3 regions of the Paraglaciecola sp. 2405UD69-4 genome follow, and region 1 is predicted to be linked to each of the others. Evidence: predicted binding sites of a transcription regulator. Region 1 holds the regulator's gene; each other region holds the start of a gene.
The links. The regulator sigma-54, encoded in region 1, starts transcription at its own class of promoters, with help from an activator protein. The targets are predictions, from matches to a motif close to GTTGGCACGNNNNTNGNNT.
Positions count from the first base shown of each region.

Region 2: the regulator sigma-54 is predicted to act here: its motif matches at 3,545-3,563, upstream of nirB (nitrite reductase large subunit NirB).
Region 3: the regulator sigma-54 is predicted to act here: its motif matches at 4,244-4,262, upstream of ACMUMK_RS03995 (formate/nitrite transporter family protein).

Region 1 covers NZ_JBLIXM010000003.1:149,218-154,970, forward strand. The annotation lists gene ACMUMK_RS12845 (mechanosensitive ion channel domain-containing protein) at 146-1,183, opposite strand; gene ACMUMK_RS12850 (HPr family phosphocarrier protein) at 1,380-1,655, opposite strand; gene rapZ (RNase adapter RapZ) at 1,676-2,521, opposite strand; gene ptsN (PTS IIA-like nitrogen regulatory protein PtsN) at 2,518-2,964, opposite strand; gene hpf (ribosome hibernation promoting factor) at 2,997-3,284, opposite strand; gene ACMUMK_RS12870 (RNA polymerase factor sigma-54) at 3,310-4,812, opposite strand; gene lptB (LPS export ABC transporter ATP-binding protein) at 4,868-5,593, opposite strand; gene lptA (lipopolysaccharide transport periplasmic protein LptA) at 5,593-5,753, opposite strand, start outside.
Region 2 covers NZ_JBLIXM010000002.1:144,638-150,390, reverse strand. The annotation lists gene ACMUMK_RS07225 (molybdopterin-dependent oxidoreductase) at 1-439, opposite strand, end outside; gene nirD (nitrite reductase small subunit NirD) at 443-790, opposite strand; gene nirB (nitrite reductase large subunit NirB) at 802-3,393, opposite strand; gene ACMUMK_RS07210 (TraB/GumN family protein) at 3,802-4,662, shown strand; gene glp (gephyrin-like molybdotransferase Glp) at 4,786-5,753, shown strand, end outside.
Region 3 covers NZ_JBLIXM010000001.1:883,976-889,728, reverse strand. The annotation lists gene ACMUMK_RS04010 (diguanylate cyclase domain-containing protein) at 1-872, opposite strand, end outside; gene ACMUMK_RS04005 (protein kinase domain-containing protein) at 979-2,706, opposite strand; gene cynS (cyanase) at 2,739-3,182, opposite strand; gene ACMUMK_RS03995 (formate/nitrite transporter family protein) at 3,278-4,087, opposite strand; gene yghU (glutathione-dependent disulfide-bond oxidoreductase) at 4,513-5,397, opposite strand; gene ACMUMK_RS03985 (S9 family peptidase) at 5,504-5,753, opposite strand, start outside.

The sequences.
Region 1 (5,753 bases):
GTTACAAGGGCTCATAACGACAAATAGTGTAATGGATGCACGGCCTTTGGTCAGTACATATTTACGCACTTTTTATACAGTATGATGAAGCTAGCTTTATCTAGGAAGTTAATCACTTCCTATCTCTTTAAATAAGAAAGTAGTTTTATTTATTGTCTGGGTCCTCGGCAACCTCTTTTAATTCGCTTACTTTAATTTTTAGCTGTTCTATTTCAGCGTCAATAAGTTGCTGCTTATCTTTCTCTGCATGCTTAAGGCTCTCTTTTAGCTGCTCGATTCTTTGCAACATATCGAGCCTGTCATTTTCTATTTGTTGAGCTTGCTCTGCTTTATCGAAAATCAAGTCTTCAGCAATAGACTCATCTTTCACCTTTTTAAATGCAGGAGAGTGAGCAATCATGCGTTTAGCATCAGGACCTGCATGTTGGCTAATGAAATTAGGAGACATAATTTCAATATCGTTATCATGCAAGCAGTCCAATACATACTTATGTAGATTGGAACGTGCAGTTAGCAGGTTTTTAACTTCAACGAGCAAACCACTGATTTTGTAGCTAACAGAAAAATCTCCTAGCTTGGTTACATGGACAAAGCCGTCCTCAAGGCCACTTTGCTCGGCTGCTTTTAACAATAATTCCTCGATACGACTATGATGTAAGTCGTAGCCTAAGGATAACTCAACAGAAATAATGGTACCGGAGCGGCGTACTACAGTGACCGCATTAGTGATCAATATACTGTTTGGGATAGACACCAACTCTCGTGACTCTGTTTGCACCTCACAATCGAATAAACCCAGCTCAGTGACACGGCCAAAAGTACCATTGATGCGAATAAAATCACCTGTGCCAAATGGTTGAGTAAAGCGAAGTAGGGTACCGGCGACTAAGTTCCCGAATATAGTCGTAGAGGAAAATGCTAATAATCCAGATAAAACTAAGCCTATCAAGCTAAGGATTTGTATCTCAAGATTTTCCTTTAAGGGCAGTGAAATCACCACACTGATTAAGCCCACAAGTAATAGCAATAGCGTTACTACTTGGCGAGAAAAGGTGTTTTCATTGCCTTTATGCTGTTGCCTTATGAGCATGAGCTTTTGACTTAGCCAAGTTACAAAGCCAAAAAAACATAAAGTGACTAATGCGGGCAGCCAATCCATTAATAGGTTATCACTTAGGTCCACAAAATTTACCTTTTAGATACATGTCTTCTTATGGGCTTATCCTATCACTAAGCGTCAAATTAGTCGCTTTAGTAAGAGTGGCAATCAGGTTTTTGAATGTCTGCTAGTTCGGGGAGATACTTTTTAAATTTGCTGGGGTAAAAGTTGAATTGGGATGCGGAGGCAGCTAGCTCTTTTTTAACAGATAAATACTCGTTTACTCATCTTCATTGAAGCGAGTTGCCACTAATATTTCCACTGCATCTAACGCCTCTTTGGCGTCTGGTCCTTCACTCACAAATCTAATCTCTTTGCCTTGATTGCCTTCTAGCATCATTAAACCAAGCACACTGTTAGCTGAAGCGGTTTTTTCGCCAAGATGCAAAGTGATCTCAGCATCAAACTTATTGGTTAACTGAACCAGTTGCGTGGCAGCTCTAGCGTGAAGTCCAAGCTTGTTGACAATCAGTAATGTTTTCTCGAATGTGGCCATAGCGTTCTTCTTTGTAAGGCTTAGCGATTTAGTTCGCGATGCCGTATTTGTACATCAGGATGTGAGTCTGTAAATGCTTTCGCAAGGGTTTCTGCCACGTAAACTGAGCGATGTTGTCCACCTGTACAGCCAATGGCAATGGTGACATAGCTACGGTTGTTTCTTTCTAAGTGGGGGAGCCAAGTGGATATTAGATTTTGAATTTGCCAAATAAACTTAGTCACGATTGGCTGTGAGCCTAGAAAAATTTGTACTGGGGCATCTAAACCTGTGAGATGTTTTAGATCTGGCTCCCAATGGGGATTGGGTAAAAATCGCCCGTCAAACATATAGTCGGCATCTTTTGGTGTTCCATATTTAAATCCAAAAGATTCAAATACCAATACTAACCTTGAACTCTTTTTGCCTAAAATCCTTTCTCGCACTAGTTCTGCTAACTGATGTATCGATAATTGGTCTGTATCTAAATATAAATCAGCTCGCTCAGCGATAGGGGCAAGCAGTTGGCTTTCTGCCTGAATTGCAGCGGATAAGGATTTATTTTGTTTTGATAATGGGTGTAATCGTCTTGTTTCGCTGAAGCGTTTTATTAGAATATCGTCGCTGGCATCAAGGTAAAGAATGGTCACATCCCAAGATTCCGGTAGATAGTTAAGAATTTCTACTAGTTCATTTGGATCTTTAGGGAGGTTTCGAACATCAATGCTAACAGCTACTTGTTGGTATTCATCTACTACCGTGTGAATTAATGTGGGGAGCAGATTAACTGGGATATTATCGACGCAATAATACCCAAGGTCTTCTAGAGATCTTAGTACTACAGACTTGCCAGAGCCAGAGCGACCACTAGTAATGATAAGTTTCATTCGACTACAGCCTTGAATAGTTCTTCGTCTGTAGTGGCGGCACGCATCATTTTCAGCGTTTCTTTATTTGTTAGTTTTTCGGCAATTGCCGATAAAGTACCAAGGTGTTCTGAAGCTTTATCTGTGGGAACTAATATTGCAAAAAAAACATCAACAGGAGCATTGTCTATAGCTTCATAGTTGATAGGCGTTTCGCTGGTAACAACTATTGCAATCACCTCTTCTAGATTTTCAAGGCGCCCATGGGGTAAAGCTATGCCATTGCCAATCCCTGTGCTACCCATTTTTTCTCGGCACATAAGGCAAGATAAAATGGTGGCTTGATCTATTTCTAGTAAGTGTTGACTAGCAATATCACTGATATGTTCCAGGATTCTTTTTTTACTTGCTCCCTGAACTGCACACAAGGTGCAGTCAGGGTGAAGGATATCTTTAATTTCCATTGGCATATTCTAATTGTTGTAAGGAATTTAAGTTAGTGGCGTTGTAGCTTTTCCTTGTACTTTAACACCTGTCTATCGAGCTTATCTATTAATCCATCTATCGCAGCATACATATCAGAATGTTCTGATGTTGCGAATACTTCAGTACCACTGAGGTGCAAAGTTGCCTCTGCTTTTTGGGTTAGCTTTTCTACATTTAAAATGACGTGTACGTTATTGATATGATCGAAATGCCGTTCCAACTTAGTGAATTTGGTGTCGACGTAGTTCTTCAAAGAATCTGTAATATCTACATGATGACCGGTAAGGTTAATTTGCATATCGCCTTTTCCTTCTTTAATGCGCCTATAGTAGGCTCTTACGTTGATTTGACGGGGGTATCATTAAGGACTCCCGATATTTTGCTATTGTCCGCCGCGCGACCATTATGCCTTGGTCGGCCAACAATTGAGCAATTTTACTATCACTTAGTGGTTTACTGGGCATTTCTGCTGCGACTAGCTTCTTAATTAAAGCGCGTATAGCCGTAGAAGAACATTCGCCACCTGTTTCTGTGGCAACGTGGCTTGAGAAGAAATATTTAAGCTCAAAGATACCACGTGGTGTGTGCATATACTTTTGAGTAGTAACTCGTGAAATGGTGGATTCATGCATGTCGACCATTTCGGCAACATCATTTAACACCATAGGTTTCATCATTTCTGGACCATGCTCGAAAAACCCCATTTGCTGCTGAACTATGCAATTAGAGACTTTAAGTAGGGTGTCGTTACGACTTTCAACACTTTTTATAAACCATTTAGCTTCTTGGAGATGCGAGCGAATAAACTGACTGTCAGTTGAGCTTTTTACACTCTTGCTCATGGCCGCATATTGCTGATTTACATTAAGTTTTGGTAAGCTGTCTGGGTTGAGCTCTACTGTCCATCGGCCGTTCTTTTTGGCAACCGATACATCTGGAATTACGTATTCAGATTCACCAGTAACTATGGCTGTTCCTGGTCTTGGGTTGAGAGTTTGTAGTAAGCGCATTGCTTCACGTAATTCGTCTTCTTTCATGCGGGTTTTGCGCATTAAGGTTCGATAATCTTTACTACCAATGAGATCACAATAGTCGGTGATCAACATCTTGGCTTCTTCTAACCAAGGTGTATCAGGAGAAAATTGGTTTAGTTGAATAAGTAAACACTCTTGTGCGCTTCTCGCACCTGAGCCAATTGGATCAAACATCTGAATACGCTTTAACACGACTTCAACTTCATCCAACTCTATTTCTTCATCGTCCATGCTGGCTAGCACTTCTTCTGTACTTATCGTTAAATAACCAGCTTCGTCAATAGAGTCAATGATGGCCATTGCTATGGCGACATCTGTTTCACTGAAGTGAGTGAGGCGCATTTGCCACAGCAGGTGGTCTTGAATATTGTCTGTGGTTTCCCCTTGAAACACAGGTTCATCATCACTGGCTGAGCCTGAACTCGATGAGGATGATGTTGGAGCTGGGGCAGATGATGCACTTAGGTATTCGTCCCAAGTGCTGTCTAAAGGTAAATCTTCAGGGATATCATTATTTTGCAGAGCATCGCCAGCTTCTACGCTGTCAACGTTGACTTCTTGTTGCTCGCTTAATTTCTCTGCTGAGTCAGCAGAGTGGTTGGTTTCAAGTGCTTTATCGCCACTGGCATTGTCGTGTTGCTCTTCAACTTCAAGTAATGGATTTGAATCAAGGGCTTCTTGAATTTCAGTTTGCAAATCCAAAGTAGACAACTGCAACAGCTTGATAGCTTGCTGCAACTGAGGTGTCATTGTGAGCTGTTGGCTAAATTTTAACTGTAAAGAGGGTTTCATTCACTTCTTATATTTAATGTAATGTGTTTATCAGCCGAGTTAACGTATGTGCTAACTATAGCCTGAATTGTTCACCTAGGTATACATCTCTTACACGTTGATCACTTAAAACATCTTCCGCCGTACCCGACGCAATTAATTCACCGTGACTAACAATGTAAGCTTTTTCGCATACATCCAAGGTTTCCCGTACATTGTGGTCTGTTATTAAAACACCTAAACCACGGTCTCGTAAATGTTGAATTATGACTTTAATATCGTTAACTGATATAGGATCAACCCCTGCAAAAGGTTCATCTAAAAGTATAAAATCAGGATCTGCTGCTAGTGCTCTTGCTATTTCTACTCGGCGTCTTTCGCCACCTGATAAGCTCATTCCTAGACTATTACGAATATGATTGATATTGAATTCATCTAGTAGCGCGTCTGCTTGTTGTTCCCTTTGTTCTTTAGACAATTCTTTTCTAGTCTGCAATATTGCCATTAGGTTTTGGTATACAGTGAGCTTTCTAAATATTGATGCTTCCTGTGGAAGATAACCTATACCTTGCCTAGCACGCACATGCATGGGCTGTAAGGTTAATTCTTGTTGATCAATATAAATGTCACCTTTATCTAAAGGTACTAAACCTACAATCATATAAAAAGTGGTAGTTTTTCCCGCACCATTTGGCCCAAGTAAACCAACTATTTGCCCGGTTGAAACCTCTAGGCTAACGTCCCGTACTACTTGTCGAGACTTGTATGATTTTGCTAAATGGCTAGCTTTTAATAAGGCCATTAAGGTTGTTTATCCTGTTGTTTTTTTGCGTTTGACTTTTCTTTGGAGACGGGCTGAAAAGTTGTAATGACTGGCACGCTGCCTTGTTCGTCACCTTGAGCAATAATTTGTTCAAGTTCCATATTAAACACAATAGATTCACCTTTCACGCTACTTGCAT
Region 2 (5,753 bases), on a different contig from region 1:
TGCACAAGCGAGAGTTAGTGTCTATATTGGCACTGCCTATATATCCCTTCATAAGTTTGTTGGCGACATAATAATCTTCGGTCAACAATTGCCCTGAAACATAAAATGCCACTGAATCTGGACCATGCTTTGCAATGACTTCATTGAACTTATTGGCTACTTTTTCTATAGCCTCATCCCAACTGGCCCTTTCACCCATAATAGTTGGATAAAGTAAACGCCCATCTGCTGAGTTTGTCTCTAGCAATTTACTGCCTTTAACACACAAACGACCAAAGTTTGCTGGGTGATCCGAACTACCTGTTACCGATAACAATTTACCTTTTGTATCAAGATTGACGTCCACACCACAACCTACCCCACAATAAGGACAGGTTGTGGTAGCTAAAGAAGCACTGGCATTTTTACTTTGGCCTTTAATAGATGGGCTATTCAACATAACTTAATCTGCCAACTGTAACTGCACTTGATTTTGTTCAATACGAACTGGGTAAACAGCCAACGTTACCTTGTCGTCATCCAGGCATTCCCCTGTTTCTAAACAAAACCTTTGCTTGTACAGAGGAGATATTATGACCTTCTTGTCTTGAACAGACCCAAGTAAACCACGATACAATACATTCGCCTTACCAAATGGGCACCAGTTACTTGATGCAAATATCTGCTCTTGATTTCCCGTTTTAAACTTATAAATAGCTATTTGCTTATTGTTTACTAAGGCACAAACACCAGAGTTATCAACTAGGTCAGTATCGCTACATACTGTTGTCCAATTATTTTGTGTAGTCATTGAGAGTCTCCTTAAACTAATTCTGTTGCCAATTTTTCAACTTGGGCATCGCTAAACTCGAGCTTTTCTTGCTCAGTTGCAGGACGAATTTGCTGACGCTCTTCAACAAAAACAATATTCATATCTTTATCTTCGCTGTTAACGAATTGACGGAAACGTTTTAAGGACTGCTCATTTTCAATAGTGGTTTTCCACTCACATTGGTAAGTATCAACAACATTTTGCATTGCAGCTTCTAATTCAGCACCTAGGCCTAAAGAGTCTTCAATGACAACCTTTTGTAAATATTCTAAGCCACCTTCTAAGTTCTCCATCCATACTGACGTACGTTGTAAACGGTCAGCTGTACGTACATAGAACATTAGAACTCTGTCGATATACTTCACTAAGGTTTCGGTATCTAGATCTGTAGCAAACAAGTCTGCATGACGGGGCTTCATACCACCATTACCACATACGTATAGGTTCCAACCATTTTCGGTTGCGATAACTCCTATGTCTTTACCTTGGGCCTCGGCACATTCACGGGTACACCCTGACACACCAAATTTAATCTTATGAGGAGCACGTAAACCTTTATAACGGTTCTCTAGGTCTACTGCGGTACCAACTGAGTCTTGCACACCGTAACGACACCAAGTACTTCCTACACAAGACTTAACGGTTCTTAATGCTTTAGCGTAGGCATGACCCGTTTCAAATCCGGCTTTGACAAGCTTTTCCCAAATATCTGGTAATTGATCAACACGCGCACCAAACAAATCGATACGTGTTCCACCGGTCACCTTGGTATACAGCTTGTATTCTTTGGCAATTTGACCTAACGCTATCAGTTTATCTGGAGTGACTTCTCCCCCTGGCATACGAGGTACGACTGAATAAGTGCCGTCTTTTTGCATGTTTCCGAGGTAAGTATCGTTAGTATCTTGCAAGCTGACATGGTCTGGTTTAAGAATATAATCGTTCCAAACTGATGCGAGTATAGAGCCAGCCGCAGGCTTACAAATTTCACACCCTAGCCCTGTTCCATGTTTACTCAAAAGCTCTTCGAAAGTTTTAATGCCGCCAACTTTTATAAGGTGAAACAATTCTTGGCGCGAGTAAGCGAAATGTTCACATATGTCCTTTTTTACTTCGACTCCTCGCTTTTCTAGTTCGCTATCAACAACCGTTTTCAGCAAGGCAGCACAACCACCACAACCAGTACCAGCTTTAGTGCACCCTTTAACTGTACTGACATCACAAGCGCCTTGATCAACAGCTTCGATAATGTCGCCTTTTGAAACATTGTGACAAGAACAAATCGTAGCAGTATCTGGCAGTGCGTCTGGGCCTAAACCAACTGGCGCATCACCACTAGAGGGCAAGATAAGGCTTTCTGGGTTGGCTGGTAACTCAATGTCATTTAACGCGTATTGCAATAAGGTATCGTAGTCACTGGTGTCGCCTATCAATACAGAACCAAGCAATTTCTTTTGCTCGGCATCAATCACTATTTTCTTATAGACTTCATCAGGTTGATTTTCGTATGTGTAACATAGAGAGCCTTCAGTTTTTGCATGGGCATCGCCTATAGAGCCAACTTCTACTCCCATAAGTTTAAGCTTGGTACTCATATCAGCGCCTTGGAAAGTCAAGTCACCACCAATAATATGACTCGCAGCAGCTCTAGCCATAGTGTAACCAGGTGCAACCAAACCAAAGATGAAGTTATTCCAAAGAGCACATTCACCAATTGCATATATGTCTGCATCACTGGTCAAACATTGATCGTTTACGACTATGCCGCCTCTAGGCCCTATTTCAATGTCAAACTCTCTAGCTAAAGCATCTGATGGACGTATACCAGCAGAAAACAAAATCATGTCTGTTTCTAATTCAGTGCCATCTGCGAAAACCATTTTATAGCGGCATACATCACCTTTTTCGATGACTTGAGTGGCTTTTTGAGTATGAACTTGCACCCCAAGATTTTCGATTTTACTACGTAATAAACGTCCACCGCCCACATCAACTTGTACAGCCATGAGTTGCGGTGCAAATTCTACAACGTGAGTTTGTAATCCAGCTTCTTTTAATGCGTTAGCAGCTTCTAGGCCTAATAAACCACCGCCTACTACCACACCCACTTTACTGACAGCAGATGATGCACTGATATTCTCTAAATCTTCAATAGTTCGATAAACCAAACAATGTGGTTGGTCATTTCCAGGGATAGGAGGTACAAATGGGTACGAGCCTGTAGACAAAACTAGCTTGTCGTATTCATAAACATCGCCCGACTCAGTCGTCACTGTTTTTGCCAGTTTATTAATATTGACAACTTTTGCACTTAGGGCAAAGTTAATATTATTCTGCTCGTAATACTCTGGAGTAGTCAAAGCCAATTCTTCAGCAGTCTTTCCGCTGAAATACTCTGATAAATGTACACGGTCATAGGCTAGTCTTGGCTCTGCTGATAAAACCGTAACATCTATTTGGATATCATCATCAGCTTTATTTGCCTTAATTAGTTCATCAACAAAGTAATGGCCAACCATTCCATTACCTACTACCACTACTCGCATTTTTTGTGCGTTATTTGCATTTATCAAACTTGACATCGGGTCACCTCTGGCCTTTTTTGAAACAAAAAAAAAGCCCACGGGTAATTCAAGAGACTTGAACCTGTGGGCTTCTTTGCCGATTTACTTTGCACGCATTTATGAAAAGTAAACGATTGTAAAATAATATTGTGTTTTCCTGTTTTAAACAAAGCACAAAGAATGCCAAAATTAAAACCGCTATTATTCAATAACTTATAAATATTAAACTTAAGTATACAAGGGTTTTCTTTGATAATTTAGTGCAATAGCACCAAATTGGCGCACAAATAGTATGGTTATTGTCGTTCTTAAATTTAATAGCCGACTAATAGCTTGTGAGTTTCAAAAAGTGCATTGGCATATGCTCAATAAAACCAGTATTCTCTGTGTAAATTAAACCTCCCAATAAGTTGGACTAGATTCTACATGACGTTTTTTAGAGCCCTTTTGTCGTTCCTTGGATTAGCCTTTGTATCACAGATCCAGGCAGCTTCTGTTTGGAAAGTATCCTCAGCAAATCATAGTCTATTTATCGCTGGTACTATTCATATTTTAACCCCCGATGATTACCCTTTACCTAAAGAATATGACACGGCCTATCAACTAAGTAGTAAGTTAGTATTTGAGACAGATATGGTAGCAGTGGGCCAACCAGAGTTCGCTCAAAAAATGATGACGACAATGACCTTTAGTGATGGTACCACTATAGATAAGGTGTTAAATGCAGATACCTATCAGGCTTTGTCTGTATTTTTATCCTCAAAAAGTATTCCTATCCAAGCTCTTGCCGACTATAAGCCTGGCATGATCGCTATTACCCTCAGTATGATGGAGTTGCAATCTATGGGATATACCAGTGAAGGCGTTGACGTTTTCTTTTCAAAAAAAGCAACCGCTGATAAAAAGCAACAGGCTTGGCTTGAAACCCCAGACCAACAATTACAGTTTTTAGCGAACATGGGTAATGAAGATCCAAATTTGATGATCGATTATACACTCAAAGATATAAAGACAATGGATACCTCATTTACAAAAATGCATACTGCTTGGCTTAATGGAGATATGGGCACCATGGCTGAGGTAGGGATTTACCCGTTTAAATCTGATTACCCTGCTATCTACGAGGACTTAATTTCCACACGAAATAGCAACTGGTACCCTCAAATCATTTCAATGTTAAAAGATGAGCCCACAGAATTTGTATTAGTAGGCGCATTGCACCTATCTGGCCCTGACGGTATTTTAGCTAAATTGGAAGCCCAGGGTTATAAAATAGAAAAGTTATAAACCTTGTAAATTTAAGAAATATCACAGTGAACTAACTCACTAGTTGGTAGTTTTTTGTCTTTTTCTAGACTTTTGCGATACTCTGCAAATTCACTCAATTAATTTAAATGTAGCAAACTAGTTATGATACAAACCTGCGACGCCCCTGGTCTTTTACCCATAGATATAGCTATCTCAAAAATGCTTGAAAGCATTACACCTGTTAATGAAAGTGAATGGGTAGAGATAGAAAGCGCACTGGGTAGAGTATTGTTCGAAGATGTTACCGCCACTATTAATGTACCTCCTGCAGATAATTCAGCAATGGATGGTTACGCGTTACGTAGTAACGATTTAGATAATACTAAGCAGCTTACACTTGTAGGCACCGCCCTAGCAGGCTCTCCTTATGATAGGCAGGTTTTAAAAGGTGAATGCGTTAGGATAATGACAGGCGCTATCATTCCAGCTGGCGCAGATTCTGTAATGATGCAAGAAAACACTCAAAAAACAGGTGATCAAGTCACCTTTTTACAAAAACCAAGTGCTGGCAATAGTATTCGTAAAGCTGGTGAAGACATTAAAAGTGGCCAAGTCATACTAACTAAAGGAACTAAGATAACGGCTGCATCCTTAGCCTTACTTGCTTCAATTGGCATACCAGAAGTTAGGGTTGTGCGGCCTATTAAAGTGGCAATCATAGCGACAGGAGACGAACTCACGCCAGTTGGGCAGACGTTAACTAAGGGTGCAATATTTGAAAGTAACCGCTATGCCTTAACAGCGCTCCTTAAGTCCTTTGCTGTAGAGGTCTTTGATTTTGGAATTATTAAAGACAACAAACAAGAATTAAGAACCACATTTGCCCAAGCGGGCGAGCACTGCGACCTGGTATTATCTTGCGGTGGGGTTTCCGTTGGAGAAGCCGACTACGTTAAAGATATACTGGATGAACTTGGCAGTATTAATTTTTGGAAGGTTGCGATTAAACCTGGAAAACCTTTTGCGTTCGGTAAATTAAAAGACGCTTGGTTTTGTGGCTTACCAGGTAACCCTGTTTCCTCTTATGTGACTTTTGAAACTTTAGTGACGCCACTTCTAGAATATATTTG
Region 3 (5,753 bases), on a different contig from region 1:
TTCAGATGCTCATCAACTATTTGTAAGAAACGTGCAACCTCAAGGGAGCCATCAGTGATCAAAGTGCCCCCTATACACAGGGTAACTTTTTCAGATGGAGATGTAAGATGAGGAATACTCAACTCTCGAATTGCTTCCATCACAGCTAATGCAATATGTTCTATACCTGCAAGGTCGCTATCTGGAATCACTAAAACAAATTTGTCACTTTCAAAACGAGCTACAAAGTCAGTTGGCCTGCGAGCAAAGCTTGCTAATGTTTGCGCAATTTTCTTCAGACAATTATCCGCTGCGAATTTTCCATATTCTTTGTTGAATCTTTTGAAATAGTCAATATCAAACTTTAAAATGCCTAACGAACTATTATGCCTAGCCGCAAGCCTAGCTTGTTGAAAAAAGAAACCATCAAAAAATCGTCTATTGGGAATACTGGTCAAGGTATCCGAAATTGACAGCTTCTTTAGCTTATCCGTTGACGACTTCATTGACAAAAACGAAATCACTCTGTGCCTTAGAGTTTGTATCGAAAATGGCTTAGCAATAAAATCAACACAGCCCGCATCCCAACACTCGTCTTCTAATTCAGGATCAGTTTGCCCGGTAATAAAGAAAACGGGAATGTCTTTGGTCTTAATATCGCTTTTTAAATTGTAACTGGCCTCCAAGCCACTCATATTTGGCATATTGATATCCATCAACACCAAGTCAGGGGGAGACTCTTGGCAAAACACTATGGCTTCTAAACCATTATGGACATGGTGAGCTTCATAAATATCAGACAAAGCTTGCATCGAAATCATTGCACTTAGTGGGTCATCCTCCACCACTAAAACCACCATTTTTGTATCTGTTAATGCATTATCATCAAACATACTAAACCTTTCCGTAACCACTAAATACATGCCATTAACAGCAGATACCTTGCAAAATTCTCCATTATGTCAAAATACGTTTGATTTTTACATAGAGTGACAAATGTTATTTTGCTAACAATCCTAAGATAATTAGCACCAAAATTACGCAAATGCTTTGCCAAAAAATAACAGGATCTCTTTCAATGAGAGGCGGCTTAGTTTTACTTAAAAAGCTTTTACTAGGTTGGCTTAAATCAAAAATGAATTCTGATAATTCTTGATAACGTTTATAAGGGTTTGGGTGTAGCGCTTTTCTCAAGGTGTCATCTACCCAGGCTGGAATTTCTCTTTCATCATGCAGGGCTGATTGATAGTGTAATTTTTTCTGAGCTGATTTAGTTCGAGCTAGAGAAGCTTTAATTCCATAGGGTAACTTACCAGTTAACATCTGGTAGGTGATAACAGCTAAAGAAAACAAATCCGATTTAGAAGTGCCCACTTCACCTAAAAAATACTCTGGGGCTGTGTATTGCACCGTCCCTAAAATACTGTCATGCTCAATTGACTGTGTCATTTCCATTAGGCCGGCCACTTTAGTTGAGCCAAAATCAATTATTTTTACCACTCCCGCCTTATCTATCATGATATTTTCTGGGCGTATATCTTGGTGCAACATTTCTAAGCGGTGGAAGGCTTGCAATCCAGTGGCGATTTGCGCAACTATTTCCCTAACACTTTGTAAACTAGGTTTAGGGTTATCACGCATCCATTGCGTAAGAGTTTGCCCCTCAATATATTCAAAAGCCGTAAACAAAAAATGGCGTTTGCGCGTAACCTCACATGGTTTAAGCACATGAGCACTGCTTATACGCTTGGCAATCCACTCCTCCATTGAAAATCGTTCGAGGTGAGAAGGCTCATCTTTTAAATCTATGGATGGCGCCTTTATCACCACAGGTAAACTAGACTCTCCCATTAAATCTTCAGCTAAATAAACGTGGCTGCGACTAGTTGAGTACAATACTCGTAATATTTTAAATCCATCAAATTCTTCTCTCACATCCATAACCGGAGGAAAAGGTAACTCAGTGAGCTCTTTAATACGCTCAATAGCATCTTGGCTGGGTAGGCCATCGACTCTTATAACTTGTACACTGAGATTATCATCGCTACCCTCACTTAACGCATAATCAGCTATTTTAGCAGCAGCTTCGTCTAAGTTGTCGGCATTTAAGCCAACAATCTCGTACATTAGGTCTTTATCCACACACTCATAAACGCCATCGGTAGCCAGTATAAAAACATCACCAGTTTCTAGTTGAAGAGAGCTATGATCTAATTCTAGTTGGCGAAACATGCCCATTGCACGGCTTAAATAGCTTTGCTCATTAGAAACCCAAGTACGATGGTCTTCAGTTAATACACTTGCATTACCATCACGAAAGTGAAAAATACGGCTATCACCAATATGAAAAGTATAAGCTGTGTTAGATTTAATAACTAAGGCACTTAAGGTACAAACATAGCCCTTATTTTTATCAAATCTATGTTCGCTTTTTTCAGTTTGAGAGTGTAACCAAGTGTTGTTTGCGGTAAGTACCCGCTCTGCAGACTTTTTAACGGACCAGGTTTCAGAAGTGCAATAATAATCTTCTAATAAACTTCTAACTGAAGATTCACTGGCAATATGACTAACGTCGCTACTGCTTATACCATCTGCGATAGCAGCAACAATTCCTTTAGTGGATAGCTGGGGCTCTGAAGGCACCATCACACCATAAAAATCCTGATTTACAGCTTTGCGGCCTTTGTCAGAATACTGCCCAACCGATACAACTAATTGACTGGGCATGGTGTGAGGCTCCTTACTATTTACACTATAATTTAATAACTTTTATAAGGTAAAAACTTACCTGTCATGGTGATTTTAACTCTATCACCTTTTGGATCTTCCTTGCGGCTTAAGTCCATATCAAAATCGATTGCACTCATTATCCCATCGCCAAACTCTTCATGAATTAGCGCTTTAAACGTTGTGCCATAAACATTAACCAACTCATAAAATCTATAAATAAGTGGATCTGTTGGCACTGCTGTAGGCAGGGAGCCTTTATAAGGTACCACTTGCAACTGTGCAACAGCTGCAGGAGGTAAGTCTAGTAGCTCACCTACGGTTGCTGCCTGCTCAGCTGTTAATGTCATTTGACCTAACAAAGCTGCGGTAGTCCACTCTTTACTCTGACCTACTGCTTCAGCTAGTTGTGGCCAAGTTAGGTTCTTAATTTGTTTTTGTAAAACAATGAGTTCGGTAACTTGATTACGGTCCATAATATTACTCACTTTTTAGTAAATAAAAAATGATACTTGCTATGAGTAAAACAGGCTGTTGAACTGAATTAACTATAGCAAGCACCAAAGGGAAATTAAGCGTTACGGGCTTTACTTTCACGAACATGAGTGAAGTAAATAGGTAAACCTACAAGTAAAAATCCACCAGCAAGGTTACCTAAAGCAGTAGGGATTTCATTCCAGATAAAGTAATCACTTATCTCAAATGCTCCACCCATTATCATAGAGAATGGGAACAAGAACATGTTTACAATTGAGTGCTCAAATACCATAAAGAAGAACAGCATGATTGGCATCCACATAGCAGCCATTTTAGCGCCAGCAGAAGTAGAGATCATAGCGCCAACTACGCCCATAGATACCATCCAGTTACATAACATGCCGCGGATAAAGATAGTAAACCAACCACCTAAACCTTGCTCTTTATAGCCTAAGGTTCTTGACTCACCGATTGACGATACTTTTTCAGCAATGATACCGCCATCAATCTGATAACCATAAGTTAAAATGAAAGACGCAAAAAATGCTGTCGTTAATGCACCTGCAAAGTTTCCACAAAAAACTAATCCCCAGTTACGCAGCATACCTTGAATAGTACAACCAGGTCTTTTGTCAATAACGGCAAGAGGTACTAATGTAAATACCCCAGTTAATAAGTCATATTTCATCAAGTACAGCATGATAAAGCCAACAGGAAAAAGTACAGCTCCAAGTATTGGACTGCCTGTTTTTATAATCACGGTAATTGCGAAAAACGCTGCTAGAGCTAAGATTGCTCCAGCCATAAAGGCTCTAACAAGTGTATCTTTGGTAGACATGAAAATTTTCTGTTCACCAGCATCTACCATTTTGGTAGCAAATTCTTTGGGTTCTAAGTAAGACATTCTCAACTCCTGATTTTTATTTTTAAGTTTAATGTGTGATTTTTAGCAAAAAAAAACGTCCATAAACTCACTAGCGCTAGCTAATGAACTTATGGACGTCGTTATCCTGTGAATCTTTTATTTTAAGCCACTATTGGCTTTGATTCAGATTTACCAAAGCAAAGTTTGGGCCAATCACTTTTTTTATAATAAAATTGGCGTTTAAAGCCAATACAAATAGGCACTCCCGGTTAAACAATCCCCCAAATAAACGCCAACTAATCTAAAAAGAATAAATGCCACAGATCAAAAATAGTTCATAACGCACCTCAAAAGTGCGCAGTTTTTAAACACAACATTTCTATTTAATTAAGAAAGTAGAAAAAGGAAGCTTTACTATAGAAAAACTATGCCCCATAAAATATGGGGCAAATAGGCAGGAACAATTATAGGGTTTTAACTCCCTCTCCCTCCATTTTGTCTTGGGTTTTATTTTCAAAATCACTAGCATCATTGCGCTGGTGTAACTGCTCGGCTGGATCTCCCCAGGTTCTGTTAACCATTTTCCCTCTTTTAACAGCTGCTCTGGCATCAATTTGCTTAGCCCAGCGAACGACATTCTTATAGGTGTCGACTTGTAAAAACTCTGCTGCATCGTAGAGTTTGCCAAGCACTAAAACACCATACCAAGGCCAAATAGCCATATCGGCTATGGTGTACTCATCACCACAGATAAATTCGTTATCAGCTAATTGTCGGTCTAAAACATCTAGTTGGCGTTTAATTTCCATAGCATAACGGTTAATCGGGTATTCGTATTTTTCTGGCGCATAAGCGTAAAAGTGTCCAAAGCCACCTCCTAGCATAGGCGCACTGCCCATTTGCCAAAACAACCAAGATAAACACTCTGGCTTTCTAGCTGGATCACTAGGTAAAAAGGCATTAAATTTTTCAGCTAGGTACAACAGAATAGCCCCAGATTCAAAAACACGAGTAGGAGGCGAGGTGCTGTTGTCCATAAGTGCGGGGATTTTTGAATTAGGGTTAATATCGACAAAGTCACTACCAAATTGATCACCCTCCATAATATTTACTATGTAGGCGTCGTACTCAGCATCTTTAATACCAGCAGCCAATAACTCTTCTAACATCACGGTAACCTTTACACCATTGGGCGTAGCTAATGAATGTAACTGTAAAGGATGCTTACCAACTGGTAAGGTTTTATCATGGGTAGCACCTGCTATAGGGCGATTGATATTGGCAAATTTACCGCCACTACTCGCATCCCATGTCCAAACTTTAGGGGGGGTGTAACTTTTATTAGTCATAAAATTCTTTTTCCTCATAGTGCTATAAGGCAAACCTTGGTTTGCCACAGACTGTGGTTATTTTTATATTAGAACGATGACACCTTCGAATAATTCCATAAAAACATTATTCTTTTATGCCATGTGCCAAAAGCGTGAATGCGTATTCTTCTGCTGAGTCTTTTAATTGTACATATCGCCCTGTATTAGAAAAATGTCCAGCACCCATATTCATGCGCATGACTAACAGGTTTTTATCAGTTTTTGTGGCTCGTAATTTAGCTGTCCATTTGGCAGGCTCCCAATAGGTCACTCTAGGATCATTTAAGCCACCGGTGACAAACATAGGAGGATAGGCTTTCGCCTCTATATTATCG